Regions from separate parts of the Pseudoalteromonas 'SMAR' genome, predicted to be linked through region 1. Evidence: predicted binding sites of a transcription regulator. Region 1 holds the regulator's gene; each other region holds the start of a gene.

The links. Region 1 encodes MetJ, which represses methionine synthesis genes. Its sites were predicted from a motif close to TAGACGTCTAGACGTCTA; they were not measured.
Region 2: a site for MetJ is predicted at 3,335-3,352, ahead of metK (methionine adenosyltransferase). Genes of this name have one in related genera too.
Region 3: a site for MetJ is predicted at 5,072-5,089, ahead of ACNKW2_RS09085 (homoserine O-succinyltransferase). Genes of this name have one in related genera too.

The regions. Positions count from the first base shown of each region.
Region 1 covers NZ_JBLWMW010000048.1:1,810-12,210, reverse strand. Annotated here, with positions in the region: gene ACNKW2_RS16550 (methyl-accepting chemotaxis protein) at 1-233, shown strand, start outside; gene ACNKW2_RS16545 (gamma-butyrobetaine hydroxylase family protein) at 371-745, opposite strand; gene hslU (HslU--HslV peptidase ATPase subunit) at 798-2,126, opposite strand; gene hslV (ATP-dependent protease subunit HslV) at 2,138-2,656, opposite strand; gene ACNKW2_RS16530 (SPOR domain-containing protein) at 2,728-3,258, opposite strand; gene priA (primosomal protein N') at 3,268-5,439, opposite strand; gene rpmE (50S ribosomal protein L31) at 5,649-5,864, shown strand; gene ACNKW2_RS16515 (malic enzyme-like NAD(P)-binding protein) at 6,562-7,803, shown strand; gene metJ (met regulon transcriptional regulator MetJ) at 7,891-8,211, opposite strand; gene metB (cystathionine gamma-synthase) at 8,553-9,770, shown strand; gene metL (bifunctional aspartate kinase/homoserine dehydrogenase II) at 9,775-10,401, shown strand, end outside.
Region 2 covers NZ_JBLWMW010000009.1:45,204-55,604, forward strand. Annotated here, with positions in the region: gene ACNKW2_RS05940 (methyl-accepting chemotaxis protein) at 1-976, shown strand, start outside; gene tkt (transketolase) at 1,081-3,072, opposite strand; gene metK (methionine adenosyltransferase) at 3,455-4,606, shown strand; gene ACNKW2_RS05955 (HDOD domain-containing protein) at 4,654-5,499, opposite strand; gene ACNKW2_RS05960 (CYTH and CHAD domain-containing protein) at 5,617-7,137, opposite strand; gene ACNKW2_RS05965 (TIGR04211 family SH3 domain-containing protein) at 7,434-8,045, shown strand; gene ACNKW2_RS05970 (hypothetical protein) at 8,254-8,979, shown strand; gene ACNKW2_RS05975 (alanine/glycine:cation symporter family protein) at 9,071-10,401, opposite strand, start outside.
Region 3 covers NZ_JBLWMW010000017.1:39,155-49,555, forward strand. Annotated here, with positions in the region: gene ACNKW2_RS09070 (type 2 periplasmic-binding domain-containing protein) at 1-200, opposite strand, end outside; gene metH (methionine synthase) at 356-2,983, opposite strand; gene ACNKW2_RS09080 (homocysteine S-methyltransferase family protein) at 2,994-4,073, opposite strand; gene ACNKW2_RS09085 (homoserine O-succinyltransferase) at 4,063-5,010, opposite strand; gene ACNKW2_RS09090 (DMT family transporter) at 5,169-6,059, shown strand; gene ggt (gamma-glutamyltransferase) at 6,108-7,796, opposite strand; gene ACNKW2_RS09100 (hypothetical protein) at 8,083-8,274, shown strand; gene ACNKW2_RS09105 (hypothetical protein) at 8,361-10,091, opposite strand; gene ACNKW2_RS09110 (AraC family transcriptional regulator) at 10,350-10,401, opposite strand, start outside.

The sequences.
Region 1 (10,401 bases):
TGCTAGGTATGATCACCGAGGATGTGCAAACCATCATGGACATGAGCACCCACATTGCCACCGCGATTGATGAGCAAAACCAAGTGGCTTCTGAGGTCAATAAAAACGTGGTTAAAATTCGTGATATTGCCCAAGGTGCTTCTGAAAACGCACACTCTAACGCACAAAGCAGTGAGGAAGTGGCGGAGCAAGCGCGAGTATTACGTGATGCTATCGCCAAGTATCAAGTTTAATTAAATCAAGCAACATCAAGCCCTGCGAGAGTGGGGCTTTTTTATGGCGGATACACAGACACGAGTTAGGGTAGAAAGCGAATAGACTTTCTTCAGGTAGCAAAGCTGATTGGATAGGGGATGGAGCTCAATTGCGATTAGGGCACAAACTTGATCGGTACGCTATCTCGTTGTTGTTGGTGCTCTGCCACAGCGGCAACATACTCTTGCCAAAGCTGCTCTTGTTGCGCGGCAATGTGATGAAAATACTGCCAGCTATACAGGCCAGTGTCATGGCCATCATCGAACACTAACCGTGCGGCATAATGTCCCACCGGCTCAATTTTTGTGATAGTGACGTTTTCTTTATTTAACACTAACTGCTTTTGTTCAGGGCTGTGCCCTTGTACTTCGGCGGAAGGGGAGTGAGTGCGTAAAAATTCTGCACTAAAGTGGTGACAGCTGCCATCTTCAAAATACACATCTAACACTTTACTTACAGTGTGATAATGCAGTTTAGTGACTTGATACATTGGCGACACGCTCCAAAAAGCTAAGCGGAGCCATGCTCCGCTTATAGTGTAGTTATAAGATAAAGCGGCTTAAGTCTTCATCTTGCACTAACATATCGAGATGCTGCTCAACGTAAGCGGCATCAATGGTTAATGCTTCTCCCGCCTTTTCGCTGGCATCGAATGACGCTTCTTCCATCAGTTTTTCCATCACTGTGTGTAGACGGCGAGCACCGATATTTTCGGTCTTTTCATTAACCTGGAAAGCGGCCTCAGCAAGACGCTCAATGGCGTCGTCGGTAAAGTTAACGTCGACATTCTCGGTTTTCATTAGGGCAATTTGCTGCTCGGTGAGCGAGGCACTAGGCTCGGTTAGAATGCGCTTAAAGTCACCTGCAGTCAGGGCTTCTAATTCAACACGGATAGGTAAACGACCTTGCAGCTCTGGAATAAGATCGGACGGTTTCGCCATTTGGAATGCGCCCGAAGCAATAAACAAGATATGGTCGGTTTTCACCATACCGTGCTTAGTGTTTACCGTTGAACCTTCGATAAGAGGTAACAAATCGCGTTGCACACCCTCGCGGCTAACGTCTGGGCCAGAAGACTCGCCGCGCTTGCAGATTTTGTCGATTTCATCGACAAACACAATGCCGTTTTGCTCTACTGACTCAATCGCTTGCTCTTTAAGCTCTTCAGGATTCACAAGCTTAGCAGCTTCTTCTTCGACTAGAAGTTTAAAGGCTTCTTTGATTTTTAGCTTACGATTCTTTTTCTTATCGCCTGACATGTTTTGGAACATGCTTTGTAGCTGGTTAGTCATTTCTTCCATGCCTGGCGGTGACATGATTTCCACTTGTGGCGCAGACTCGGCAATATCAATGTCAATTTCTTTGTCGTCTAGCTGGCCTTCACGTAACTTTTTACGGAATACCTGACGAGTCGAGCTGTTGTCGTCACGTTGTGCTTCGCCCCAAGCGTCTTTTGCTGGTGGCAATAGGGCATCGAGAATACGCTCTTCAGCGGCTTCTTCTGCTCTGTGTTTGTGTTTTTTGGTTTGCTGCTCACGGGTAATTTTAAAAGAAACCTCGACTAAGTCGCGAATAATGGTTTCCACTTCTTTACCTACGTAGCCTACTTCTGTGAACTTAGTGGCTTCTACTTTGATAAAAGGAGCATTGGCGAGCTTAGCCAAGCGACGCGCAATTTCCGTTTTACCCACCCCAGTTGGGCCAATCATTAAAATGTTTTTTGGTGTTACTTCACTGCGCAGCTCCTCGTCAAGCTGCATACGGCGCCAACGATTACGCAATGCAATAGCAACGGCCTTTTTCGCTTTATCTTGACCAATAATGTGCTGGTCAAGTTCGTGGACAATTTCTCTGGGAGTCATAGCTGTCATGACGAGTCCTATTACAATTCTTCGATAGTTTGGTTGTTATTGGTAAATACGCAAATATCACCAGCGATCTTCAAGCTTTTTTCAACGATTTCTTTGGCGCTTAAATCGGTGTTTTCGATTAGCGCGGTGGCCGCTGCTTGGGCAAAGTTGCCACCACTGCCAATGGCAATCAGATCGTGCTCAGGCTGTACTACATCACCATTGCCGGTAATGATAAGCGAGGCGGTTTCGTCGGCAACGGCAAGCAGGGCTTCAAGCCGCCTTAATGCTCTATCCGTGCGCCAATCTTTGGCCATTTCCACGGCAGCCTTGGTAAGGTGGCCTTGATGCATTTCCAGCTTAGTTTCAAAGCGCTCAAAGAGGGTGAATGCGTCGGCGGTACCGCCAGCAAAACCGGCCAATACTTTGCCATTGTATAGGCGGCGTACTTTGCGTGCGTTGCCTTTCATAACTGTGTTACCAAGTGAAACTTGGCCGTCACCGCCGATAACCACTTTGTCATCGCGACGAACACTAACGATGGTAGTCATAGTGATCCTTATCTGGGCATGTTGCCCTTGTAACTTCAGATTAGTAGGAAATATGGGTTAGGGCGTAAAAATCAAGTCCAGCCCCAAATTGCGCAGCCAAATATGCCCACGCTTCTGAGCTTATTCTTGTCACTCTCAGCTAGGCGCTTAGTATCATATGGGCCAAGGCGTACGCGGAACCAAGCGCCATTGCTGCCTTCGGTACGGCGGATCTCAGCAATTAAGCCGGTAAAGGCGATTTTGGCTTTCATTTCTTCGGCTTGGCTGTGAGTTCTAAACGAACCACACTGCATTTGATAAGGGCCTTTGCTCTTAATTTCTTTCACCTCGACTTTGATTTCGTGGTTTTTAATTTCCTCGATAAATTCAGGGGGACGAGGTTTCGCCTTGGTGGGTGGCTGCGATTGCGTTGGCGTTGGGTTTTTCGCTTGTTCTACCTGCTCTGGGTCGGCATTGGTTTTAATAAACCACAGGCCATAGGCAAAGCCGGCAATCAGGATCAGCGCCGCAACTGCCGCGATAACAGGAAACTTATTCGACTTAGTCGGTTTGCCTTTGGTTTTGCCTTTCGGCGTTTTATTAATGTAGTCGTGCTGTGCCATATATAAAATTTAGTAGCTATCCATTGGATCAACATCTATGCTCCAGCGTACCTTGTTCGCAGACTCGTGCGCGGTAATGTAGCTGGCGAGTTGCGAGAGGTAATCGCGTAGCACAGTGCGTTTTTGTGCGTGTATATGTAATTGATATCTGTATTTTCCGGCAATTCGCTCAAGAGGTGCAGGAATTGGACCTAGCAATTGTATACCAGGATAGGGGCTGGCAGGAACCAAATCCGATAAAAAGCGTAATACGGTGTTTTGGTTGGTCGCTTCAGCACGAATAATGGTCAGGTGTGCAAATGGTGGCAGCATAGCCTCTTCACGCTCTTGTAAAGCATATCGCGCAAAATCCCCATAGCCATTGTTGATCAAATCTTGTAATAACGGATGCTCGGGGAAATGAGTTTGCAGTAACACAGTCCCCGCTTCTCCTGCTCGACCGGCACGCCCTGCCACTTGAGTAATAAGCTGTGCCATCTGTTCTGTGGCACGAAAGTCACAAGAATAGAGACCAGAGTCAACATCGAGAATAATCACCAGGCTGACATCGGCAAAGTGATGACCTTTTGCCAACATTTGCGTACCCACCAAGATTCGCGCTCCCCCTTGGTTGATTTCTTCTAGGGCGCTTTCAAGGCTGCCTTTACGGCGTGTTGAGTCACGGTCGATGCGCGTGATGGGGATGTCGCTAAAGCGTTCAGTTAAAAAGCTCTCCAATTGCTCAGTGCCGATCCCTGCCGGCATAATTTGTGTGCTGCCACAGTCAGGACATTGTTGTGGCACAAAGTCTTGCTCACCACAGTGGTGGCAGACCAAACGATTAAGGCTGCGATGATAGGTGGCGCTAGTCGAGCAGTGGCGGCAGGTGTTTAGCCAGCCACACTCGTGGCACATTAAGGTCGGGGCAAAGCCGCGGCGATTGAGAAACACCATCACTTGCTTGCCGCGAGCTAAGGTCTTTTCCATCCAATGTAAACTCATTGCCGAAAAGCCTCCTTGCTCGGGCTGACCTTTCATATCAACCAATTCGAACTTATTGTCTTGCTGGGTCTGAGCGCGCTTGGTTAAGCTCAATAATTGGTACTTATTGGTAATGGCTTTGTTGAGGGTATCGAGTGCCGGCGTTGCGGTGCCTAAAATAAGTGGGCATTGTTGCTGGTGGGCTCGAAAGGCTGCGAGATCCCTGGCGTGATAACGCAGTCCTTCTTGCTGTTTGAAGGAACCATCATGTTCTTCATCAACGACTATCATGCCCAAACGTTGAAACGGTAAAAAGACTGCAGAGCGAGTGCCAATCACTAAGGCGCTACTGCCTTTTTCGGCGCGCCGCCAGGTATGCATGCGCTCATTATCGGTTAAATTAGAGTGCCACAGATCAATGGGAATGTTCTTAAAGCGCTTCTTAAAGCGGTTAACGGTTTGCGGAGTTAGGCCGATTTCTGGCACTAAGATCAGCGCCTGCTGACCGGCTGCTAAGATTTGCTCTAAACATTGTAAATAAACCTCAGTTTTACCACTGCCGGTTACCCCCTCGATTAAAAACGTGCGATATCCCTGTTGGGCATTAATGGCACTGCAAATGGTGGCTTGCTGATCATTTAAGCGTGGCTTTTTATCCAGTTCTAGGGGTTGCTGAGACCAATTACATTCATGTTCAATATATTGTTCAATAAGCCCTTTTTGTTCTAGACCCTTAATGGTTTGCTGGGCAAAACCTAACGCTTTGAGCTCACTTAACTTGATGGCTCCCCCTTCGTGCAACTGCGACAATAAGGCTTGCTGCTTCTTGGAGCGTAACGTCGGTAACGCTTGGCCTTTTTCCGATAAGCTCAGCAGGGGAATTTGCGTTTTATCTGGATTACCACCATCACGTAGCACCGCCGGTAGTGCGGTGAATAGAGTGTCACCGATAGGATGGCAATAGTATTGTGCCACGAAGCGCAGGAATTGCAGTTGCTGGGTGTTAAAAACAGGGTGGGTGTCTAATACACTTAACACGGCTTTTAGTTTTGCTTCTGGTACATCGGTGTGATTTTTCTTTTGTAGCGCTATGGCAGTGCATTTACGGTTAGCAAAATTGACGCTGACACGCATACCGGGCTCTACTTGCAGGTGCGGCTCTAATAGGTAATCAAAAGTGCGGTGCAATGGCAACTTAATAGCAACTTCAAGAATGAGCATAACAACTCCGTGTGACTAGCGCAGTGATGCAGTATATACCGAAGCAAAATAGAAGTGAAAACTTCGCCGGTGTGATAATAAAAAAAGCCAAAATATTGCTTGTAGAATGTTCAGTTAAACACTAAAATACGCGTCCACAATTTTTGTATAACTACGTATGGTGCCAAGCTTCGGGTTTGGAGAGCGATACGGCCTAATTAGAGGTTGCTATGAAAGAAGGTATTCATCCTAAGTACGAGACGATCACTGCATCGTGTTCATGCGGTAACAAGTTCGAAACTCGTTCTACGCTATGTAAAGACATTCACCTAGACGTTTGTTCTGCTTGTCACCCGTTCTACACAGGTAAGCAGAAGATCCTAGATACAGGTGGCCGTGTTGATCGCTTTAACAAGCGTTTCGGTGCACTTAGCAGCAAGAAGTAATCTTGCCTGTCTAGTCGGAAAAAGCACCTTCGGGTGCTTTTTTTGTGCCTATCTCTTTTTGCCTGCGGTCGTTTTCACGACGAAACTTCATCCCTCTTCACGACAAAAAACCTACTTTGGCAGCAATTCTTTACTAATTAATTGAATTAGAGTTTTAGCTCTATTCTCGAGCTAAATAACGAATATTTCCTTGGCTTGATTGTGAATTTGCCGAGAGCTTATATATTTATGAATACTGCAGCTATGAAAGTAGAGTTTATAAGTTTTGCAATATGGCGGTTAAATTTTAAGAAATTAAGGTTAAAAGCCGTAAAAATAAGTTTTCTTTGCCGAAATAGAAATGTCTTAATGACTGCTGGGTTTTTCATCTTTTATGCATGGATTTGCAGCCGACATCGATGAAAATAACAGGGTCATGATGTGAAAAATTTCTTAAAAGTGCGGTCATCTTCTGAGAAAAGTCGGTGAAGTATCGCTGCCAGTGGATAGACCTGATTTTACTTGAATAATCAAGAGAACTCGGTATCGTGTGATCACGGTCGATTAACTATATGTCCTATTGACAAGGCTTCTTTGCAGCGTCGTCGTGCATATAGTTAATCGCACTGTATTGGGCCAATAGGTTGTCTTGCTCCAATGCGTAAAATGCGAACATTTACCACACTCTCACATTAAATTCGTAGGAAAATATCGCGCCATGACAGACTTTCGTCAACAAGCTTTAGATTATCACGCAGAACCCGTTCCAGGTAAAATCAGTGTTGAGCTGACTAAACCAGCAGAGACCGTCAAAGACTTAGCCTTGGCTTATAGTCCAGGGGTAGCAGAGCCAGTCCGTGAGATTGCAGCTGATCCTGCGAATGCCTATCGCTACACCGGTAAAGGCAATATGGTTGCGGTGATCAGTAATGGTACTGCGATTCTTGGTTTAGGTAATCTTGGGCCGTTGGCCTCTAAACCGGTGATGGAAGGTAAGGCTCTGTTGTTTAAGCGCTTTGCGGGTCTTGATTCCATCGATATTGAAGTAAAACATAACACCACCGAAGACTTTATCAATACGGTTGCCAATATTGCTGACACTTTTGGCGGCATTAACCTAGAAGACATTAAGGCGCCAGAGTGTTTTGAAATCGAACAAGCCTTGATTGAACGCTGTGAAGTACCTATTTTCCATGACGATCAACACGGTACTGCAATCGTTACCGCCGCTGGCATGCTCAATGCGTTAGAAGTGCAAGGCAAAGATATTCACGATGCCATTATTGTGTGCTTAGGTGCCGGTGCTGCGGCTATCGCTTGTATGGAACTGCTGATTAAGTGTGGTGCCCAGCGAGAGCATATTTATATGCTGGATAGAAAAGGCGTTATTCACACACGTCGTGATGACTTAAACGAATACAAGAAGCTGTTTGCCAATAACACCGATAAGCGCACTCTTCAGGATGTGATTGCCGAAGCCGATGTGTTTGTTGGTGTATCAGGCCCAGATTTATTATCGCCTGAAAACCTTAAACTAATGGCTGACAAGCCAGTGGTATTTGCCTGCTCCAACCCAGATCCTGAAATTAATCCGGATTTAGCCAATGCCACACGAGATGACTTAATCATGGCCACTGGACGCTCAGATTATCCTAACCAGGTAAACAACGTATTGTGCTTCCCATTTATTTTCCGTGGTGCTTTGGATGTGCGTGCTACCGCCATTAATGATGAAATGAAAATTGCCGCGGTGGAAGCAATTCGTAGTATTGCCAAAGAGCCGGTCCCTGCTGAGGTGTTGAAGGCTGCTGACGTGGACAGTTTGGAGTTTGGTTGTGACTACATTATTCCAAAACCCATGGATCCACGTTTATTACCGCGTATTGCCAGAGCTGTGGCGGAAGCGGCTGTGGAGTCAGGTGTAGCACAAATTGATATGCCTGAAGACTACATGAAGTAACGAATAGTATGTAAATAGAAATAAAAAAGCCTCTAATATAGAGGCTTTTTTATTTCTGAGCGTGATACCAATTCGCTTAAATTGGCATTACTCCTCATTGATCTCAGGTATTTCCAAGCCGCGCTCCGCCATGATCTCTCTGACTTCTAGCGGGATCCTTTCCGGATTGTCTTTGCGCAGATCTTCATCACTGGGCAGAGGTTGCCCTGTAAATGCATGTAGAAATGCTTCACAAAGCAGCTCGCTATTGGTGGCATGACGTAAGTTTTGCACCTGGCGGCGCGTTCTTTCATCAGTCAACACTTTTAGCACATTCAAAGGAATGCTCACTGTGATCTTTTTAACTTGTTCTGCTTTTTTACCGTGTTCTGCATATGGGTGAATATATTCACCATTCCATTTTGCCATAATCGTGTACTTGCCTCAGTTACATCAATGCCAATATGACTGGGTTCTGAACTGCATTATCCACAACTTAAAAGTGTTAGGTAAACTTCTGACGGTCAAGTCTTAACCTACTTCAGCCTGATGAATAAAGTAATCCGCTATAGCGAGATCGTAAGATCCCTGCCATAGTTTTCAATAACTCAGTCGTATTAGCAGCGCCTAAAGTGGCGAAATTTTATCGGTTTAAAAAAGATAGTCAAATACTAGTTACTTAGCCATTTAGAAGGATAAATGTTTTGACTTCTAGTTTTATATAAACTAACCTTTTGGACGTCTAAACATCCAAATATCTAGGTGACCCTATGAGTCAGAGTAACAAATCAACGGTGACAGTGCGTCACGGCATAGAAGCGGACCAAGCACATGGTGCGGTGGTACCGCCACTTTATCTCTCTACGACCTATTCGTTTGCCGACTTTGATACCAAACGTGACTATGACTATGGCCGTAGTGGTAATTTTAACCGTGACGTGTTGGCAGAGGCGCTCACTGAACTTGAAGGCGGCGCGCGAGGTGTTATTACCGCCACCGGAATGGCAGCAGTGCATCTGGTCACGCAACTGTTAAATCACGATGATACCTTAGTGATCCCCCATGATTGCTATGGTGGCAGCTACCGTCTATTTACCTCATTAGCTAAGCGTGGCTTGCTGAACCTAGAAGTATTGGATCTTACCCAGCCAGACAACCTCAACAAGTTAGCAGAAATAAAGCCAAAACTGGTTTGGATTGAGACACCCAGTAACCCTATTTTAAGGCTGACCGATATCGAGGCAGTGGTAGCAGCGGCACATGCTGTTGGTGCATTAGTGGCGGCGGACAACACCTTTTTATCCCCAGCACTGCAAAACCCAATTACTTTCGGTGTCGACATTGTTGTGCACTCCACCACTAAGTACATTAATGGTCACTCGGATGTGGTCGGTGGTGCGGTTATCGCTCGCACCCAAGAGCTGGGCGATGAGCTGGCATGGTGGGCCAATAATATTGGTATTACCGGTGCGCCCTTTGATAGCTATTTGACCCTTAGAGGGCTGAGAACCCTTAACGTCCGGCTGCGCCAGCATCAAGAAAACGCTCAAGCCATTGCAGAATACCTTGCGGCTTCACCCCATGTAAGCCAAGTTTATTATCCTGGTTTAGCGAGCCATCCACAGCATGAATTGGCGAAAAAGCAGCAGCTCGGCTTTGGTGGCATGGTGAGTTTTAACATTAAAGGCAATCTAGATACCGCTGCGCGTTTTTTAACTTCGTTGCAGCAATTCTCCTTGGCAGAATCATTAGGGGGCGTAGAAAGCCTAATCTGTCACCCAGCCACTATGACCCATGCCGGCATGGATCCACAAGCACGACTTGAAGCTGGCGTAGGTGATACCTTGATACGTATTTCGGTTGGCATTGAGGACGTACGCGACCTTATCGCAGACTTAGAAGCAGGGTTTACCTGTATTTATGCCAACAAGGCGACGGATGATGCCAAATCATTCAAATTGACGCCTGCACACACAGTTTTATGGTGAGGGAATGACAAAAGTTGTACATAAATTTGGTGGCTCGAGCTTAAGTTCAGCAGAGCGCTATCAAGTCGTCGCAGGCATTGTACTAGAGCATTGCCAAGCGGGAGATTGTGTGGTCGTCTCGGCTGCCGGTAAAACCACAAATACCTTGGTTACCTTATGGCAAAGTTATCAACAGCAAGACGATCGAGCATTTAATGACATCTTACTGCAACTTGAGAACCATCAACGTGAATTAATTGATGCCTTATTCGTTGGCTCTGTTCATCAGGCGCTGTTGAGCGAGTTAAGCCAAGAGTTGCAAGCCATCACCACAGCAAGGCAGGCGCAGCAGCTGCATTACGCCAGTTTATTAGCCCATGGTGAGCTTTGGTCTGCGCGACTGTTAGCAAGGCTTATTAAGGCCAGTGGAGTTGATGCCTGCGATGTCGATGCTCGGCGCTTATTTACGCAACAAGATGGCGTATTACTGCACGCACAGAATAAAGCATCGTGTCAGGCTCAGCTTGAGAGCAACAAAATTAATGTAGTCACCGGCTTTATTGCCAGTAACAGCCACGCAGAAACGGTGACTTTAGGTCGCAATGGCAGTGATTACAGTGCAACCTTACTGGCCAGTTATATTGATGCTGAG
Region 2 (10,401 bases), on a different contig from region 1:
GCTTTCTGAAGTCAACCGTGTGTTAAACATTGTGGCCAGTGGCGACATGACTCAGCGTTTAGATGATTCAGCCAAAGATGAATTTGGTGAACTGTCGCGCAGCTGTAATACCCTGATCACAAGTTTACGAGAGCTTATTACCGGTATTGTTTCACGCTCTACGCAATTGGCTGCTGCCTCTGAAGAGACTTCGACTATCACCACCGAGTCGAGCCAAGCAATTAAGAACCAGCAAGCTCAAGTTGAGCAAGCGGCGACAGCAACCACAGAAATGAGCAGCACCTCTCATGGTGTCAGTAATAGTGCGCACCAAGCGTTACAAGAAATCAAAAATGCTGATAAAGAAGCAGAACGTGTTAAAGGCATTTCGCAAGAAAATAAACACACCATTGAGCAGCTTGCTCGCGAAGTAGAAGAAGCTTCAACGGTGATCAACAAGTTACACCAAGACAGCGCCTCTATTGGCGGTATTTTGGATGTTATCCGTGGCATTGCCGAGCAAACGAACTTACTGGCGCTTAACGCCGCTATTGAAGCCGCGCGTGCCGGTGAACAAGGCCGAGGCTTTGCGGTCGTGGCCGACGAAGTGCGTTCTTTGGCCAGCAAAACCCAAGAGTCGACGCAAGAAATTCAGTCAATGATTGAGTCGCTGCAGTCGGGTGCCGAAGAAGCCGTATCAGCCATGTCAAAAGGCAAGCAACAGGCTGAGTCTTGTGTTACCCAAAGTGACCTCGCTGACGAAGCCCTTAATTCCATTACCACCGCGGTATCACAAGCACATGACGTCAGTGAAGAGATTGCCAGCGCCGCTAATGAGCAGCAACAAGTGGCACAAGAGATCAGCGAGCGCTTAGAGTCTATCGTTACGATTGCCGAGCAAACCGCTGAAGGCGCAAGCCAAACCTCTATCTCGAGCTCGGAGGTGGCAAAACTTGCCGAAGAACTGCGGTTATCGGTGGATCAGTTCAAGGTGTAATGAATTAATCAAGCAACAAAAAAACCCATGCAATGCATGGGTTTTTTTATACCTTTTTGCTCATTGATACAGTCCAGCGTTAGGCTGGACTGATGGCATTGGCATTAGAACAAGGCATTGGCCTTTTCTACTACGTTGTCTACGGTAAAGCCAAATAGCTTGAACAGCTCGCCTGCTGGTGCTGACTCGCCAAAGGTAGTCATGCCAACAATTGCGCCATTTAGGCCAACGTACTTGTACCAGAAGTCAGCAATGCCCGCTTCAATGGCAACACGACGTGTTACCGCGCTTGGCAGTACGCTTTCTTTGTACTCAGCAGATTGCGCATCGAATACGTCAGTCGATGGCATAGACACAACACGTACCTTTTTACCGCTAGCACGCAGCTGCTCGGCTGATTCCACAGCAAGCTGAACTTCTGAGCCTGTTGCAATCAAGATAATTTCTGGCTCGCCATCGCACGACAGTACATAGCCACCTTTCTTAATCGCTGCTACCTGCTCAGCACTGCGCGGCTGCTGCTCTAGGCCTTGACGCGTAAATACCAACGCACTTGGACCGTCAGCCCGCTCAACCGCTTGCTGCCATGCTACCGCTGATTCAACTTGGTCACATGGACGCCAGCTAGTCAGGTTAGGCGTAGTGCGAAGGTTGGCCATTTGCTCTACTGGTTGGTGAGTTGGACCATCTTCACCTAGGCCAATTGAGTCGTGAGTATAAACAAAAATACTTCTTTGCTTCATCAGTGCCGCCATGCGCACCGCATTACGAGCGTATTCCATAAACATTAGGAAAGTAGCACCGTAAGGAATAAAGCCTTTATGCAGGGCAATGCCATTCATGATGGCCGACATACCAAACTCACGCACCCCATAGAAAATGTAGTTGCCTGAAGCATCTTCTGCAGTAACCCCTTTTGACTGATCCCAAAGGGTTAAGTTAGAACCTGCAAGGTCAGCAGAGCCACCCATAAACTCAGGTAAAATTGGGCCATACGCGTTTAGGGCATTTTGTGATGCTTTACGCGTCGCTGGGTTGGCAGGGTTTGCTTGTAGCTCGGCAATATACTGCTCTGTCTTTTGTGACCAATCAGCCGGTAGCTCGCCTTTCATACGGCGCTCAAACTCGGCAGCTAGATCAGGATAATGCGCTTGGTATTCAGTGAACTTAATCAGCCACTCGCTTTGCTGGTTTTGACCACGTGATGTTGCATCCCACTTAGCATATACATCTTCTGGTACTTCAAATGCGCCATGTTTCCAACCAAGGAATTCACGTGCTGCTTTGATTTCATCATCACCTAGCGGTGCACCGTGGCAGTCGTGGCTGCCTGACTTATTAGGTGAGCCATAACCAATGACGGTTTTACAACAAATAAGCGTCGGCTTATCCGATTCAGCTTGTGCCGCCTCAATGGCCGCTTTAATGGCGTCGCTATCGTGGCCATCCACGTCAGCAATAACATGCCAGCCATAAGACTCAAAACGTTTTGGCGTATCGTCGCTGAACCAGCCCTCGACTTCACCGTCGATTGAAATGCCATTGTCATCCCAAAATGCGATGAGCTTACCTAAGCCCAATGTGCCTGCCAGTGAACAAGCTTCATGGGAAATACCTTCCATTAAACAGCCGTCGCCTAAGAAGGTGTAGGTATAGTGGTTTACAATGTCATACTCGTCGCGGTTGAACTGCGCTGCTAGTGCTTTTTCGGCAATCGCCATGCCCACTGCATTGGTGATCCCTTGGCCTAATGGACCCGTAGTGGTTTCAATACCAGGGGCGTAACCATACTCTGGGTGACCTGGGGTTTTTGAATGCAACTGACGGAAGTTTTTCAAATCGTCGATTGATAAATCATAACCAGATAAATGCAGTAGTGAATAAATCAGCATTGAACCGTGGCCGTTTGACAGCACAAAACGATCGCGGTCAAACCACTCTGGGTTGTTAGGGTTATGTTTTAAAAAGTCGCGCCAAAGTACTTCCGCGATGTCAGCCATGCCCATAGGGGCTCCAGGGTGACCAGACTTGGCCTGTTGTACTGCGTCCATGGAAAGAACGCGAATTGCATTAGCAAGTTCTTTGCGAGATGGCATGAATTCTCCTACCTTTATATGTGTTTCGCGGGATGTAATACCTAAATACCCTCGACAGGCTTATGCCCAAGCACTTCATTAACGAACCGCTACGCGTATTGATGTCGCTTGCTCGCGGGCTTCTTAAACAGTGAAGTAACTTGAGGGCACTTGGGTATATCAGCCCATTCTTACTTATTTGTATGGCGATGTGCAACGGCAAAAGTCATAAAAATGGCCAAAATTCGACTTTTTGCACTGACAAAAAAAGATTAAACCATTTTGGACGTCTAGGCGTAAAATAGCTGGTCAACAATATGGTTTATTGGTTACAATGAACTCCTTAATTTTTTAGCGCTGTTCCTGATGTCTGTGAAGCGCAATATTTGTGAGCATAAATACAATGGCAAAACATTTATTTACTTCTGAATCTGTTTCTGAGGGTCATCCGGATAAGATTGCCGATCAGATTTCTGATGCGGTACTCGATGCCATCCTTGAACAAGATCCAAAAGCACGTGTTGCGTGTGAAACGTATGTAAAAACCGGCATGGTAATGGTAGGTGGCGAAGTCACTACCAGTGCTTGGGTTGATATCGAGGAACTCACTCGTAAAACCGTGCGCGAAATCGGCTACACCCACTCAGATATGGGTTTTGACGCCGACTCATGTGCAATTTTAAATACCATTGGCAAGCAGTCTCCGGACATCAACCAAGGCGTTGATCGCGCTCGTCCTGAAGAGCAAGGCGCCGGTGACCAAGGCTTAATGTTCGGTTACGCCTGTAATGAAACGGATGTGCTGATGCCAGCACCGATCACCTATTCACACCGTCTAGTTCAGCGTCAGGCACAAGTACGTAAAGACGGCACTCTACCTTGGCTTCGTCCTGACGCTAAGTCGCAGGTCACCTTTGCTTATGAAAATGGCAAAGCAGTAGGTATTGATGCGGTTGTGCTTTCAACACAACACTGTGACTCAGTGTCACAAGACGACTTAGTGGAAGCGGTAATGGAAACCATTATTAAGCCAACACTGCCAGCAGAGCTTATCACTGACGCTACTAAATTCTTTATCAATCCAACAGGCCGTTTCGTAATTGGTGGTCCTATGGGTGACTGTGGTCTAACCGGCCGTAAAATCATCGTTGATACCTACGGTGGTATGGCACGTCACGGTGGTGGTGCTTTCTCTGGTAAAGATCCATCAAAAGTTGACCGCTCAGCAGCATACGCAGCACGTTACGTAGCGAAAAACATCGTTGCGGCTGGGTTAGCTGATAAATGTGAACTACAGGTGTCTTACGCGATTGGCGTGGCTGAGCCAACTTCAATTAGCATTGAAACCTTTGGTACTGGTAAACTGGAAGAAGATCGCCTCATTGCCTTAGTACGTGAGCACTTCGACCTGCGTCCATACGGCCTGCTAAGTATGCTGAACTTAGAGCGTCCGATTTACAAGCCAACGGCGGCATACGGTCACTTTGGTCGCGACGAGTTCCCGTGGGAAGCAACAGACAAAGCCGACGCTCTGCGTCAAGCTGCGGGTCTTTAACCCCAGCAAATAAGTTTTTAAAAGGCGCCTATGGCGCCTTTTTTGTTTCAGTTGATAAAAAGATCATTAATGTCGTCTTTTAAATCTTGATACTCGTCCTCACTGAGGTTGAGCTCCACCATTACTTTGTCACGAAATACATACCAATCAGCACAACTGCGAAAGTGTTTAGCTTCAAAGCAGAGGTTTTCTGCTAATTTCAACGCCGCAAAGGTTTGCGAATACTCTAGCCCATGTGACTCGTCTAAATAGCTAACATCATGGTGACGTAAAATCATCTGACAGGTTTCTTTTGGTAGGTTCCAAGAGCTGGCTAAAAAGTATCCCACCACAGTATGGGGAGCTGGATAGCGCTGCTCTTCGTAATACACTAAGGTTTGTTCAGGGCGCTCAATAGAGCAAGTGAACACTTCGTTGTAGTCTGGGTACTTTACCGCCATGGCTGGAATGCCAGCGTCATGAAATAACCCTAGCAGCTGGAGGTTTTCAGCGGGCACCGCCGACTTTAAATAACGCGCTATCACCATAGCAGCCTGTGAAATGTCAGCGGCGTTATCCCAAAACTGCTGCAACGAAATACAGCATTTCGACTGGTCAAAAGCATTTTTCAGTAAATACCCCGTCACCAGCTGGGTAATGCAAGTTACCCCCAAGAACATTACAGCTTGCTTGATATCGGTAATAGTTCTGGCCAAACCATAGGCGGGAGAATTAATGACCTTTAATACCGCCGCTGATGCCCCAACATCCGCAGCAACAATAGCAGCCACGGCAATCAGTTCAGGTTCGGGTTTTGCCAGTTCATTTTGCAGTGCTTGTAAAATTTCTGGTTTGGCAGGTAGGTTAAAACCACCACGCAGGTCGCTAAGGACTTTTTCATCTATATCTATCATTGGAGTACCTCAAGATGGATATAAAAAGTTTAGCTCAGCCAAAAATAAATGTGAGAAATTAAATTAGTTTTTTGCTGACATAAGCAGTGGCGTAAGCCACTGCTATAAAGCGTGTCTTTATGTCCAGTAAGGTTCGCTGTTCATCGACGATTGTCGGCTTTGCTCCATGGCACTGATGAGAAACTCGGACTTTTGCAGTAACCAAGACTGAACCTCTTGCAACTCCTCTGAGTTTTGGCTTTGGCACAGTTGGTGTAAATACGCCAACGTTTCTAGCTCATAAATACCATAGACAATATCAATCCATGGGGTGCGGAACTCTTTACGCGCCTCTTTATCGTACAGCTTACCTAAGCAGTTACCGCTTAACAGGGTGTTTTCCAGTTTCACCCGAACTTGCAAATAATCTTGCTGTGTTAGGGTACTGTCTTCCGGTAATAAGGCTTTTAAGTCGTGCCAATCTTTATCAAACAGCTTAGCAGCAATGTCTTTTACCGAGGCTTCTGCCGCCGTCATGGCTTTTTGATCCCAGTTCTTACGCCATGCTTTATCTACTAGCCATCGTGTCAGTGACAAAATTAAGCGGTTATAGCGGGTGCAGTGAAATAAGTCTTCGATGTCGGTGGCGGTGGGTTGCACGTCTTTTAAATCATTAATAACTTGCGCCAACTCTGGAAATTGATTGAGCTTTTTATAGTAAGCATGACGCTTAGAGGTGTAGGTTTTAAGGTGGATGGCGTTCTCAACCCACGCCAGCTCAGACAGTAACCACTTCAATTCATTGCGAATCTGTTCGGTGGAGCTCTTGTCTACAATGTCGTCGAATAACCAAAACGCATGGCGGATCAAGGCAATGCCGTCAATCACGCGCTTCAATGTGCGTAAACTTGCTTTGTTAAAGTAACATTGCTCATGCTTTTGCACGAACTGAATGCCATAGCTCACTGCTGCAATTAAGGCCTGCTCTTGCGTGACGTTTTGCTGCAGTGGCACAAAACCAATAAAGCGATCGGACTTTAACGGTTTGTCGTCGGCAATGCGATAGCCTCTGGCCGCCTTTGAGTAAAGCCCTAAGCGCATTCCAGCTTGTTTAATGAGGTGATCGGCAAGTAAAAATAAATCTTCGCGACTGCCTTCAACCAGCTCGATTTCCATTTCGTTAATGGCTTCAACCTGGCCATTGGCGGCAATCTCGCCCTTGTCTAACACCACTTCAATCTGGCTTCCTGAATCGGTTTCAATTAACCAGGTGCGGCGAATAAAGTTGGTGCTAAAAATCGGGTAAATGTTGTCGGCTATGGACTCCAACTGCATACCATGAGGCCAAATATTGGCATCAAACGCATGGAGATCAGGACGGCCTGACTGAATAGGTAAGTTGTACTCGGGGCGCTGATGGAGCCCACCAACGACCTCCCCTGCCAGTTTTATGGTTTGTTCACAGTCATCATTACAACAACGCGTTCTTAACCCTATGTCTAACGCTCGTAACTCACGATTTGGGGTATCGAAATACGCATTGGTAAGGTTTTTCGCAGGCTTGTTGGTGACCGTTTTTGCAAACTGGGTAATTAGTGCAGGGATCCGCGGAACTTCATTATCTGAAACCAAGAATTTCAGTTCTATTTCAGTATCCATTAGGGCTTTGTTTTACCTATTTGTCTAAGGGAGGATCAAAATATACAAAGGTGACGGGCTTTGCAATCTTTTTATCCGATAGAAATAAGCATTAATATGCGTCAAATCAATAAGCATGGCAGCCCTGTTGTCACTTAGATTCTAATAGGGCGTTGCCACTTAGCTTAAAAGCACAATAAAATTATTCAGTTACCTGCTGTTGCAATGGCCATAAAGGCAACTAGCTCTTGCTATTAAGCGGCGAAATCCCTACTATTTTGTTAACTTTACGTCCGAAAAGAATAAAAGGCCAACGCATGTTCAACTTAAAGCAATTTTTCATTGCGAGCCTGTTCTTCAGTTGCTTTACTGCTTTTGCTGAGGAACCTGCGCAAACCAGCACCACAGAAGGTGCAAATCCAAACGGCTATATAAGTGACGACTTATACATTTTCATGCACACCGGTCCGAGCAAAAACTATCGCATTTTAGGCTCGGTCGATGCTGGCACGCCAATTACCATCATGAGTGGCGCAGAAGATGGCTTTGTCCAAATTAAAGATGACAAAGCACGTGAAGGCTGGGTTGAGAGCAAATTTATCACCACTGAGCCGGGGCTAAAACAACAGCTAGAGTCAGTCAACCAAACCCTAGTAGACACTCAAGAAGCGCTCAATCAGGCGCAACAACAACTGCCAGTGCTGCAACAAAACAACACCAACCTACTGGCTGAAAACGCCGCCCTGCAAGACACCATTGATGGCCTAGAGCAACAGCTTGAACAAGAGCGTCAAATGCAGCAGCAAAAAGTACAAAAAGAACAGCACTTATTGCTTACATATGGTGGCGGCATTGGTATTGGTGGCATTATTATCGGGGTGATTTTAACGCTATTCTTATCGCGTCGACGCCGTTACGACGGCTGGTAATATCAGTATCAATTAAAATGGCTCAAGGTAATAGCTTGGGCCTCAATTTTAGCTTTCTACCATGCACAGTAACAACACACCTCCCACAGCATCACCGCCATACCTGCTGAACCCGTTATAAAGACAGTTGACACCTCCCCAACCTCAGCATAAGATAAAAAACCACAAAAAATAAACATTTTATAAACAAAACTACTAGGAGGTAGTCATGCGCAAATCATTTATGCTAATTGCGTTAATCACACTAGGAATATTTGCCACAATCAAGCAAGCTCAAGCAAAGCAAAACATTGTATATTTTCAAGACAGATACGGCGAGGAAGTTGAGGTTGGTTACAGTGGTACTATCGAAAACCCTCGCTCTATTTGGTTCAAAAGCAATTGTGATAAAGAGCCTTGCAATAGCGGTGCTTTTCATCAAGAAAGATTAGTTGATTTAGCAAGTGCAATAAAGCGTAAAGCCGTCTACCAATACATTAATGAGGGATCTCCTTGCTCTTCTGACAATCAAGGCTGCTCCGACCTTAATAGTCCCCCCTCTCAGCAAAACAGTAATACTGGCTTTGCACACAATGGTAGTGATATCAGCGCCAAAACCCTAGCAACAGGCATGGCAAATGGGCAAGGCACCAATGTAAAAGTCATTGTGGTTAAAACGTCTAACAATACCCCCGTAGGCGCATGCGTTATAAATGCAAACAATGAATGTTCAGCACTAGAAGAAGTCATTTTCTCCAGTGGTGAAAATGGCGATATTACCGCAGGTATGCTCGTCGACCCGGTCTCATCTGATACACATGTCGCGGTGATGGTAACCTTAATGGACTATATGCGACATCTGGATAGTAATATTGATAGTTGGAAGTGTCGTACATTAGCGACAGAGGCCTTAAAAGAGGCTAAGTGGTCTATTCTTTGTGGTTATGAGTCATGAAATACCACTAAGGCTATGTATTTATTATCGAGGTACTGAAAAAAACCGGGCCCCACTCAGTGAGCAACTGATTAGTCAGCTGCTCACCTTTTCAGGCATTAACTTTTTTCCAAACATCAGCTTCCACTTGTCCTTGTATTGGTACCGCAGAAACATCAAACTCAGGCTTTTTACCGCTGCGCTGTTGCTGATGATAATCTGCCGTTACCGCCAACACCGTGGGGGTTAAGCGCACGATGGCGATAACGTTTACCACCGTCATTAACCCCAGGGCAATATCCGCCAAATCCCACACTTGCTTTAAGGTGGCCGACGCGCCCCACAGCATCATGGATAAATAACACACTGTGTAGATGCCGCGGCCAAGCTTATTATCTAATTTAAATAAGTGCAGGTTACTTTCGGCATACGCGTAGTTAGCCACCACCGAGGTAAACGCAAATAAAGTAATGATCGCCGCAACAAAATACACGCCCCCTGCCGCAAGGTGAGCAGTCATTGCCGATTGGGTTAAGCGGATCCCCTCCATTTCACTGCCAATATCAATATCGGCCAGTAAAATAATCACCGCGGTACAGCTACACAATACAATGGTATCGAAAAACACCCCGAGCATTTGAATATAGCCCTGAGTGGCAGGGTGGTTAGGGTTAGGCGTGGCACTGCCTGCAGCATGAGGCACACTGCCCGCCCCCGCTTCGTTGGAATATAACCCCCGCTGGATACCATTTTTAATCGCCGCCCCCAGCGCGCCTGCGCCAGCCTCTTGTAAGCCAAAAGCACTGAGTAAGATGTCCTCCAACATGGCTGGAAGCTTAGCGTAATTAATTATGGCAATAATCACCGCGGCCACCACAAAAACCAAGCCCATAATGGGCACGATACGCTCAGCAAAGCGAGCAATGGCTTTAAAGCCACCTAGTATGATTGAGCCGGCCAGCAGCGTAATGACAATACCAGAATAATGGGTGGGAATAGCAAACGCGTAGTTCAGAGCGTCGGTGATGGTGTTGGTTTGCATGGCACTGAAGGTAAAGCCATAGCCGAGGAACAAACAAAACGCAAAGCACACCGCCAACCAACGGCTACCAAGACCAAGTTGAATATAATAAGCTGGGCCGCCGCGAAACTCGCCTTGGCTGTCGCGCACCTTATATACCTGACCTAGCACACTTTCGGCAAAGCCCGTGGCCATACCTAAAATGGCAATCATCCACATCCAGAACACCGCGCCACTGCCACCTAACGAGATAGCCACTGCGACCCCCGCAAGGTTACCCGTTCCTACTCGTGCCGAAAGCCCGGTACACAAGGCTTGAAACGAGCTAATACTATTTTTATCGTGACTGCTACTGCTTTTCAGTAAGCTAAACATATGAGCAAACTGACGGATCTGTATTACTTTAAGCCGAATTGAAAACC
Region 3 (10,401 bases), on a different contig from region 1:
AGCACCATTTCTACGATTTCGATGTGAGAACCTTTGGTGGAGGGGTAAAAGGTATCAACATCGAGGACATGTTTGCCATTTAAAAACTGCTGATAACGCTGGCTGAAGTTTTCACTGCTAATAATATCAACCACCAGTTGATTATTCGCCCAACTCGGTGCCGACAACAAACAAAATAACCACAACCCCAGTTTTGCCATTATTGTGTGTAGCTCAAATATCGTAATGGATTTTGGCAGTATACTGGAAACACTGTGCTTTTGTTAACCATAAAAACACATAAATTAATAACTTTGGTTGAATGGCTAAACCTCAGTTAGGCCAGTCACAGAGCTCTGAAACTGGCCTAAGCTTATTATTGCGGCTCATAACCAAGGTTTGGCGCCAACCAGCGCTCAGCCTCTGCGAGGCTCATGCCTTGGCGGTCAGCATAGTCTGCTACCTGATCGGCTTGGATCCCGGCTACCGCAAAGTACTTTGACTCAGGATGAGAGAAATACCACCCTGATACCGCAGCTCCAGGCCACATGGCATAGGAGCTGGTCAGCTTCATACCGATACGGTTTTCGACATCTAACAGCTGCCAAATTTTTTGTTTCTCGGTGTGCTCAGGGCACGCAGGATACCCTGGCGCTGGACGGATCCCTTGGTAGTTTTCACGGATAAGTTCTTCGTTACTTAACGCTTCATCCGCTGCAAACCCCCAATACTCTTTACGTACACGCTCATGCAGGTACTCAGCAAAGGCTTCGGCTAAGCGATCCGCCACGGCTTTGATCATGATTTTATTGTAATCGTCTTGCTGAGCATCAAACGCGGCCGCCAAGTCATCTTCTTCCAAGCCCCCAGTCACTGCAAAAGCACCAAAATAATCAGGAGTCCCTTTTGGCGCGATATAGTCAGACAAACAATAATTAGGAAAGTCGCTTTTCTCGGTTTGCTGACGCAGCTGACACGACCTTAATAGCACTTTATCGCGATGCTCATCTTGATAAATTTCAATGTCATCGCCAACGCGGTTGGCTGGGAATAACCCAATGACCCCCAGTGGCTGTAAACGCCCTGACTGCGATAAATCATCCAACATAGCGTTGGCATCGTGGAAGAGCTTTTGCGCTTCTTCTCCTACCACTTCATCGCTTAAAATGCGCGGGTATTTTCCAGCTAACGACCACGTCATGAAAAAAGGAGTCCAATCAATATAATCACGTAACGTCTCGACTGTGACGTCTTTGAACTCAGTAATACCAAGCTTGTTAGGCACCGGAGGGGTGTAGTTTTGCCAATCAATGTTGACCGCATTGTCTCGTGCTCGGGCAAGGGATACCGGCTTGGAGCGGGGCTTTTTGCGCGCCTGTTGGGCTCGCACTTTTTCATATTCAGCGGTGGTTTTAGCTAAAAACTCCGGCTTTTGTGATTGACTCAATAGGTTTGATACCACTCCCACCGCACGGCTGGCGTTATTCACATACACCACACCATGATGGTATTGCGGCTCAATTTTTACCGCGGTATGGGCTTTTGAGGTCGTGGCACCGCCAATTAACAGCGGAATGTCGAAACCACGACGGGTCATTTCTTTTGCCACATGCACCATTTCATCCAGTGACGGCGTAATTAGCCCTGACAGGCCAATAACATCAGCATTTTCATCAATGGCGGTTTGCAGAATTTGTTCTGCCGGTACCATCACCCCTAAGTCAATCACCTCGTAGTTATTGCATTGCAATACCACTCCCACGATGTTTTTACCAATATCGTGAACATCGCCTTTAACGGTGGCCATGATCACCTTACCATTGGTCGCCCCCTCTTCTTTTTCCGCCTCAATAAAAGGGTCAAGGTAAGCCACAGCTCGCTTCATCACGCGCGCCGATTTCACCACTTGGGGAAGAAACATTTTACCAGCACCGAACAAGTCGCCAACCACATTCATGCCGTCCATCAACGGCCCTTCAATGACCTGAATGGGCTTATCAAATTGCTGACGACAAGCTTCGGTATCTTCATCGATAAACTCGGTGATCCCTTTCACTAAGGCATGCTCTAAGCGCTTAGCAACCGGCCAGCTGCGCCACTCTAAGTCCTCTTGTTTCTCGGCTTGCGCCATACCAGAGTACTTTGGCGCAAGCTCCACTAAGCGCTCACCAGCGCCGGGGTCTTTATTGAGGATCACGTCTTCAACCGCATTTCTCAGTTCGCTGGGAATGTCATCATACACCGCCAATTGCCCGGCATTGACTATCCCCATGTCCATACCCGCTTTAATGGCGTGATATAAAAACACCGAGTGAATGGCCTCGCGCACGGGGTTGTTGCCGCGAAAAGAGAAAGACACATTCGACACTCCACCCGATACCTTACAGTGAGGTAAATTCTGTTTTATGCGCCGCGTGCCCTCAATAAATTCCACAGCGTAGTTGTCATGCTCTTCAATCCCCGTGGCCACCGCAAAAATATTAGGATCGAAAATAATGTCTTCTGGCGGGAAGCCAAGTTGCTTCACCAAGATGTCATAGGAGCGAGCACAGATCTCATATTTTCTGTCGGCTGTTTCCGCTTGGCCGTCTTCATCAAACGCCATTACCACCACGGCAGCGCCGAAACGCTTAATGGTTTTCGCTTGTTGAATAAAAGGCGCTTCGCCCTCTTTAAGCGAAATAGAGTTAACAATGGCCTTGCCTTGAATGCACTTGAGCCCAGCTTCAATGACTTCCCATTTTGATGAGTCGACCATAATAGGCACTCGGGAGATGTCTGGCTCAGAAGCAATCAGGTTAAGAAATTTAACCATGGCGGCTTTGGAGTCCAACATGGCTTCATCCATGTTGATATCAATAATTTGCGCGCCATTTTCCACCTGCTCTTGGGCTACTTCCAATGCCGTTTCGTAATCTTCCTCTAAAATCAGGCGTTTAAATCGTGCGGAGCCTGTGACGTTAGTCCGTTCACCAACATTGGTAAATACTGCAGTTTGGGTCATGGTGAAAATCCTAATTTAAGTTACATGCTTCAAGGCCAGCCAAGCGCATCCGCACTTCAAGCGTAGGTAAGGGCCGTGGCGCGGTGTGTTCGAGTCCTTTGGCAAAGGCGCGAATATGCTCAGGCGTAGTACCGCAACAGCCTCCAACAATATTAATAAAACCCGCTTGGCCCCAGTCGATGATTTCTTGCGCCATTTCTTGCGCTTCTAAATCATACTCACCAAACTCATTGGGTAGACCGGCATTGGGGTGCACAGAGGTATAGGTTTCGCAAACACTGGCGAGCTCTTCGACGTATTGACGCAATAAGTCTGGGCCCAGTGCACAATTGAGGCCAATGGATATCGGCTTGATATGGCGGATGGAGTTATAAAACGCTTCTGTGGTCTGCCCCGACAAGGTTCGCCCAGAGGCATCGGTAATGGTGCCAGAAATCATCACCGGTAAAGTAACCCCTGCTTGCTCAAATGCTTCTTCTACGGCAAATGACGCTGCTTTAGCGTTTAGGGTATCAAAAATGGTTTCAATCAAAATTAAATGCACACCGCCTTCAATCAATGCCAAGGTTGACTCGACGTAGGCCGCCACCAATTTATCGAAGGTGATGTTACGAAAACCCGGGTCATTGACGTCGGGAGAAATCGAGCAAGTTTTCGAGGTAGGACCTAAAACACCGGCAACGTAACGCGGCTTATTGGGCTCTTTTGCGGTAAACTCATCGGCCACACTGCGGGCCAGTTTCGCCGACTCAAGGTTGATTTCTCGACTTAAATTCGCCATGTCATAGTCAGCCATGGAAATGGTCGTGGCATTGAAGGTGTTAGTTTCAATAATGTCAGCGCCTGCGGCCAAATAATCGCCATGAATTTGTTTGATGATCTCAGGCTGAGTCAGGCTTAACAGGTCGTTGTTGCCCTTTATAAGCACGTGCCAGTCTTTGAAGCGTTCGCCACGATAATCTTCTTCCTCAAGTTTATGCTGCTGGATCATGGTTCCCATGGCACCATCTAAAATAAGGATGCGCTGACTCATGGCATGAGCCAGCTGCTGACTGATTTGTTCACCGTTCACGGCAGAATTACTCGGCATAATTGTTAGTCCTTACATCTTGGCTAACCAGGTTGATATCGTATGGGGTGGTCTGGTAAACGTAATAATTTAACCAGTTTGAGAATAACAAAAACGCATGGCTTTGCCAGGTTTTTGATGGCGTCCGACTGGGGTCGTCATCGGGAAAATAGTTTTGTGGTAAAGGCGCGTTGGCCATTTTTGCACAGTCGCGCTGATATTCTTTTTCTAAGGTGTCAGCATCGTATTCAGGATGCCCGGTAATATAAACCTGACTGCCTGACTGGTTTTTAAGTAAATACGCCCCCACAGTCTCGGAGCCTGCCAATACCACTAAATCTTCACAGCGTTGTATTTGGGCAAAATCGATGTGACCATAGCGGGAATGCGGCACCAGAAACTCATCATCAAATCCTCGAGTTAAGGCACCATGCTCAAAATAACAATGGTGCTTAAACACCCCACAAAGCTTGTCTTGTTTTAGCTCGCGCTTTAAACCATGGTGATGATAGATGGCTGCATGAGCCGCCCAACACGAGAACAAGGTCGAAGTCACATGATGCTCGGCCCAATCAAAAAAGTCACACAGCTCTTGCCAATACGTCACTTGATGGTATTCCAGGTGCGCCAGCGGTGCGCCCGTGACAATTAAGGCATCGTAGTTTTTGTTTTTGACATCCGAAAAATAGCGGTAAAACATATCCAAATGCTGCTCTGAGTTTTCTGAGCTTCGATGGGTGTCTAGGCGCAGTAAATCGACGTTGACCTGCAGCGGCGTATTGGCTAATAGCCGAATAAACTGTACTTCGGTCTCTACCTTGTTGGGCATCAAATTAAGGATAGCAAGGCGCATCGGACGGATTTCTTGAGTTGAAGCCCGACTCTGCGGTATCACAAAAACATTTTCATGACGTAATTGACTAATGGCCGGTAGTTCGTCAGTAACCGTGATTGGCATACCATGCTCCTGAAAAATCGAATGCCGTTATTATGAACCGAAACCAGAAAATATCAACCTCTAGATGGATGGACGTCTAAATACAGTTGAGATTATTCTGGCCAATCCACGTATACTGCCCGCTGCTAATACATTTTTAATGAGGTACTAAACGACGTATGATTGGACTTGGTGAAGGAGCAGCAATCGCTGCCGCATGTGTATGGGCCTTTTCAACGGTACTTTATAAACGCTTCAGCCACCATCTCAGCCCATTTGAGTTGAATGTCACCAAGGGCGTTATCGCTGTGGCGTTAATGTTATTCGCTATCCTTGTTACCTCAGACACCTTGTTACCCAGCCAACTGTCCAGCTGGGGTTGGCTTATTGCCAGTGGCATCTTAGGCATTGCCATAGGTGATAGCGCCTATTTTGCGGCACTGCGCAATATTGGCCCGGCCAGAACCCTAGTGATTGAAAGTTTAGCCCCGGCCATTGCCGGTATGTTGAATATTGTTATATTGGGCGTTTACCTCAGTGCTTCAGCGTGGCTGGGCATTATTATTACGACCTTGGGCGTCATGCTGGCGATAAAACCGAGCAAGAGCCAACCGGTGATGGATAAAAAGCACTATCTGCTGGGGGTTGTTTTTGCGTTAACTGCCGCCACATGCCAAGCCGCAGGCATGGTGCTGTCCAAAGGCGCGCTCAACCACGAAAACATCAGCAGTTTGTGGGCAGCATTGATAAGACTTGGCTCTGGTACCTTGTTTGTTGCCATGCTGGTAGCGTTTCTGCGCTCGCAAAGCCTTTATCGCGCCCTGACCCTTAAGCAAATTGATGCTAAAAATTGGCTGTTTGCGGCCATCTTTTTTGGCACTTTCGTAGGCTTATGGCTACAGCTTATTGCGGTGAACCACACCGATCCGGCCATAGCACAAACTATTTTTGCCACCGCGCCTTTGCTGGTAATGACTATGGCGGTGATAAAACGTGAGGCCATCACCAAAACCATGATAAGCGGTGGTGTCATCGCATTACTGGGCGTGTTTTTACTGCTACAGGGATAAAAAAGGGGCTGTTTGCCCCTTATTAACAGCGATTAAGTCGCCGCAGTGTTAATAACCAAGTGCTGCGCTGTCGGCACGTCTGGGATCTGAAGCACCAAATATCCCTTTGTCGGTCAACATAATGGATTGCGTAGAGCCCATGGCATTTTTTTCCGACAAGGTATGTCCTTTTGCTTCAAGTAAGCGTCGAGTGTCGACATTTAAGCTGCGCTCAATGCGTATTTCATCTGGTAACCATTGGTGATGAATACGCGGAGCCACGGTGGCCTCGGCAATGTTCAAGCCATGGTCAATGACATTCATAATAATTTGCAACGTGGTGGTAATGATCCGCGAGCCGCCTGGACTGCCTGTAACTAAAAATGGCTTACCGTCTTTCATCACTATGGTGGGTGTCATGGAACTTAAAGGGCGTTTATTGGCGGCAACTGCGTTGGCTTCGCCACCGATCAGGCCAAAGCCATTGGGCACCCCAGGTTTAGCAGAGAAGTCATCCATTTCATTATTCAAAAGTATCCCTGTGCCCGCAGCCACAATACCGGAGCCATAGCTAAAGTTCAGGGTATAAGTGTTACTTACGGCATTGCCCCACTTGTCAACGACCGAGTAATGGGTTGTTTGGTTGCTCTCATAGGGCAGCAGCGTGCCTGGACTAATTGCACTGCTGGGTGTTGCGGTGTCTGGATTAATATCGGAACTGCGTTTTTTTGCGTAGCGCTTATTTATGAGCTCTGCCACTGGCACATCATAAAAATCGGGGTCACCCAAGTATTTACTTCTGTCGGCATAGGCGCGTTTCATCACCTCTGTCATCAGGTGGATGGTGGCAGCACTATTATGGCCAAGCTGTGCAATCGGGTACTGCTCTAACATATTGAGCATTTCGATAATATGTACGCCACCCGAGGAAGGAGGCGGCATGGACACCACTTGATAGCCACGGTAATTGCCCGTTACCGGCTTACGCTCGATCGCGCGATAATTTTTTAAGTCCTCAAGCGACATAATTCCGCCTGCGGCCTGTACCGCAGCAACGATTTTCTGGGCGGTCTCACCTTGATAAAACCCAGCACTGCCGTGTTTGGCGATACGCTGCAACGAGTTGGCTAAATCCGTTTGTACAAGCACTTCATTGGGCTGATAATTGCTGCCATCTTGCTTATAGAAAATGGCTTTTGATGCCGGCACATCTAGCATTCGCGCTCGGATGTAGTCATGTGATAACGAGTTGGCTAAATCCGACGTCACCCTGATACCGTTGCGCGCTAGTTTTATCGCCGGTTGAATGACTTCACTGAGGGTCATGGTACCGTATTTTTTTAGCGCCAGCTCCATGCCCATAACCGTGCCGGGCACGCCCACCGCTAAGCCATGTTGCAGGCTGAGCTTTGAGTTTACTTTGCCGTCTTTGCCAATAAAAATATCTTTATGGGCTCTACTAGGCGCCATTTCTCGATAATCAATAGCGATAGTTTTGTCTTGCTCAGCTAAGTGCACCAGCATAAAACCACCACCGCCAAGGTTACCCGCTCGAGGTAATGTCACCGCAAGACTAAAACCAACAGCCACGGCAGCATCGACGGCATTCCCCCCTTGACGCAAGATATCGACACCCACTTGGCTTGCCAGTGCTTCTTGACTGGAAACCATCCCCTGCTCTGCCCACTGTGGCTGAGCGGTAGCTTTGGAACTAAATATCGCCGTTTCATTGGCGCTCACCCAAGGGGACAACACCATAGCTGCACTCAACAGGCAGCTAGATAACCATCTACTCACGTTAGTCATAAACAAATCCATCTTGCGAATCTCTGATTTCGCTCAGTGTGACATGGATGAAAATAGCCGACAAACGAACAGAGACAAATCGCAGTAAAAACATTTATTTGACAAAATTATCATTTATATTACATTCTAAGCTGTTAATCTGTCGTTCCTTAAAAAGGAAAGCGCTCTAGCTGACAATTAATGAATAATATTAAGCGCACATGAACATGTGTAACATTGCAAAACAAAGGAAATGACCATGAAAATTAAATTAACAAAGAAACCGTTGAAGAACCTTTCGGACAGCAAGTCATTGGCAGATAAAGTGACACCGCAAGTTGGGGGCGGCTATGATATTCCCACCAATCGCCAAGACTGCTTAACGGCTGCAGTGTCTTGCTATGGAGAGCATAACTGTGCCTTTACTAACCGTTATTATATGTGTGATTAATACCCTTTTATAACGATTAAGTAAAAATGCCGACGCAAAGTCGGCATTTTTTCCTTAAAACTCACTGCAGAGTGAACTCAATTAATTTAAGGCTTCTTAAGCACAATATCACTACCAAGCACTAGGCCTTTATCACTGACATCCATGCTTAGCGCTAAGTGCATATTTTGTTTAGACAGTGCTGCGAATTCTTTGGGTAAGGGTTCGCCAGAAGCCGCCAACATAGCCATTAAAGGTTGCATTGCCGCTTGCATGTCAATTTCAAACGCAACCATACCATTCTTCTCCAGTTTCTGGCCGGCCAATTTAGTGGCAACCTGAGTGCTTGTATCGCCACTGAACAACACTAGGTGCTGGCCTTTTAGTGCCAGTTTAACGTCAACGTCCAGAGGCGTTGGCGCTGGAAGGTATTGGCTGATTGATACCGCACTGCCATCCGTAGGAATTTCTAAGTCTGCCAACATTGGCGCCAAGCCTTTAGCTGTGTTGACTAGCATCATAGGATCATCGGCCGACAAGCTGAGCAAGGCATCAAATGCCTTAGGCTCAGGTTCACCTTGCTGATTTTGCTCCAAAGTATAAGCAAAAACCGATGCGCTCATGCCTTTAATGCCATTGGCCATCCCAGTCATCATGGCCACGGCCATGGGGTTATTTTGCTTAGCTTGGTTTTGCAATGCGACTAACTCAGCACATTGAAAGTCAGCTTGAGTAAATTGTCGCCAGAGGGTATTCAGGGTCGGTGCAAGCTGCGCAACATCAATACCGTAGGCCATGCTCATCATAGTGCTATGTTGCTCTTGCTGCTCAGGTATAAAGCCGCGTAGTTTTGCCAGCGTTGACAACATCTCGGTGTTGTTTGCCACCACAATGGTATCAGCATCAATTTCGACTTGCTCTGGGGTGAAATTAAAGGCTTTTACCCCCATCACGGTTGCCGGCCATTGGCTAGCAATATCACTGTAATCGGCCTGACATGCGGGTGTTCGCACAGCAGCAAGCGTCGTGCTATCACCAGAAAGTTCAAGAGCATTATCTAACATTCGAGTGAATGCGGTGTTTTTATTGGCAGTGATGCCGTTGGCAATGGCGATATGGTTAATAAACGCGAGTGCACTGCCATCAAAACCAAACTGCTCAGTGTAGTTTTCTAACTTATTTGTTTCACTTAAAGCTTGTGCAGGCTTGGTAATGCCCAGCGCAACCTCAAGATCTTCAGGGGTATTAAATGGCGTATTAATGGTGGTTGTAACCCAATTTCCTTGTACCGAAGTAATTAGTTCAAGCTCAGCACTGGGTGCTAGCTCTAGCTTGTAACGAGTAATATTAACTCCTTTGATTTGCTCGTCACTAAAGCTAATTTCAGCATCTTGCGCCGCCATTTTAATGGTTGTTAGCAGCGCTTCAGGATCGGCTAGTTCGTATCTGATAGTCGGTAACAACCCAACAGTATAGGCCAGCGCGCGAAAGCTTGAACCAAAACCTAGAATCTGCTGCATACTTTCGGGTGAAGTTAGCGCCAGATTGTATTGCTCCATTAACGTCGCTAAAAAATCTAGGTTTTTATTGTCTTGCTGACGAAATGCCGCTGTTATTTGCTCAAGCTGTTGAATTTGGCGCAACTCTTTTGGCAAATACGTCATGTATTTACTTTGTTCAAAAGGCGCTAGTTGGCCCCAGAAAACGGCAGTATCGGCAGGGACATAATCAAGTTCTGGTAGGCTGATATGAGTATTAGAACTCGAAGGTTGTGTTGCTATATAGGCACCCACGGCAATCGCCACAGCACCAATACCGGCTAATAGTTTAGTATTCATGGTTTTTCCTTTTCGCTATTCATTGTTTTAGCAATGAATAAATTTTCATCCCTTATATTGCACACTCTACGAGCAATTTAGGTAGTGTTAAATGATAATTGTACCCATTAAAAAGCAAATTTACTAATACATCATTGGCTATATCTCTCCCTTAATTCCTGACTACACTACCTGGAGATCTCACCCAATATCCTCAAGATTAAGTGGCTGTCCTGGTTAAATACTGTCACGAGGACAAACCCAGTTAACACTCAACAGTTACGATTTATCACGATAAATAAGCCGCAGTGCTGTAGGCGTTTGACCATAC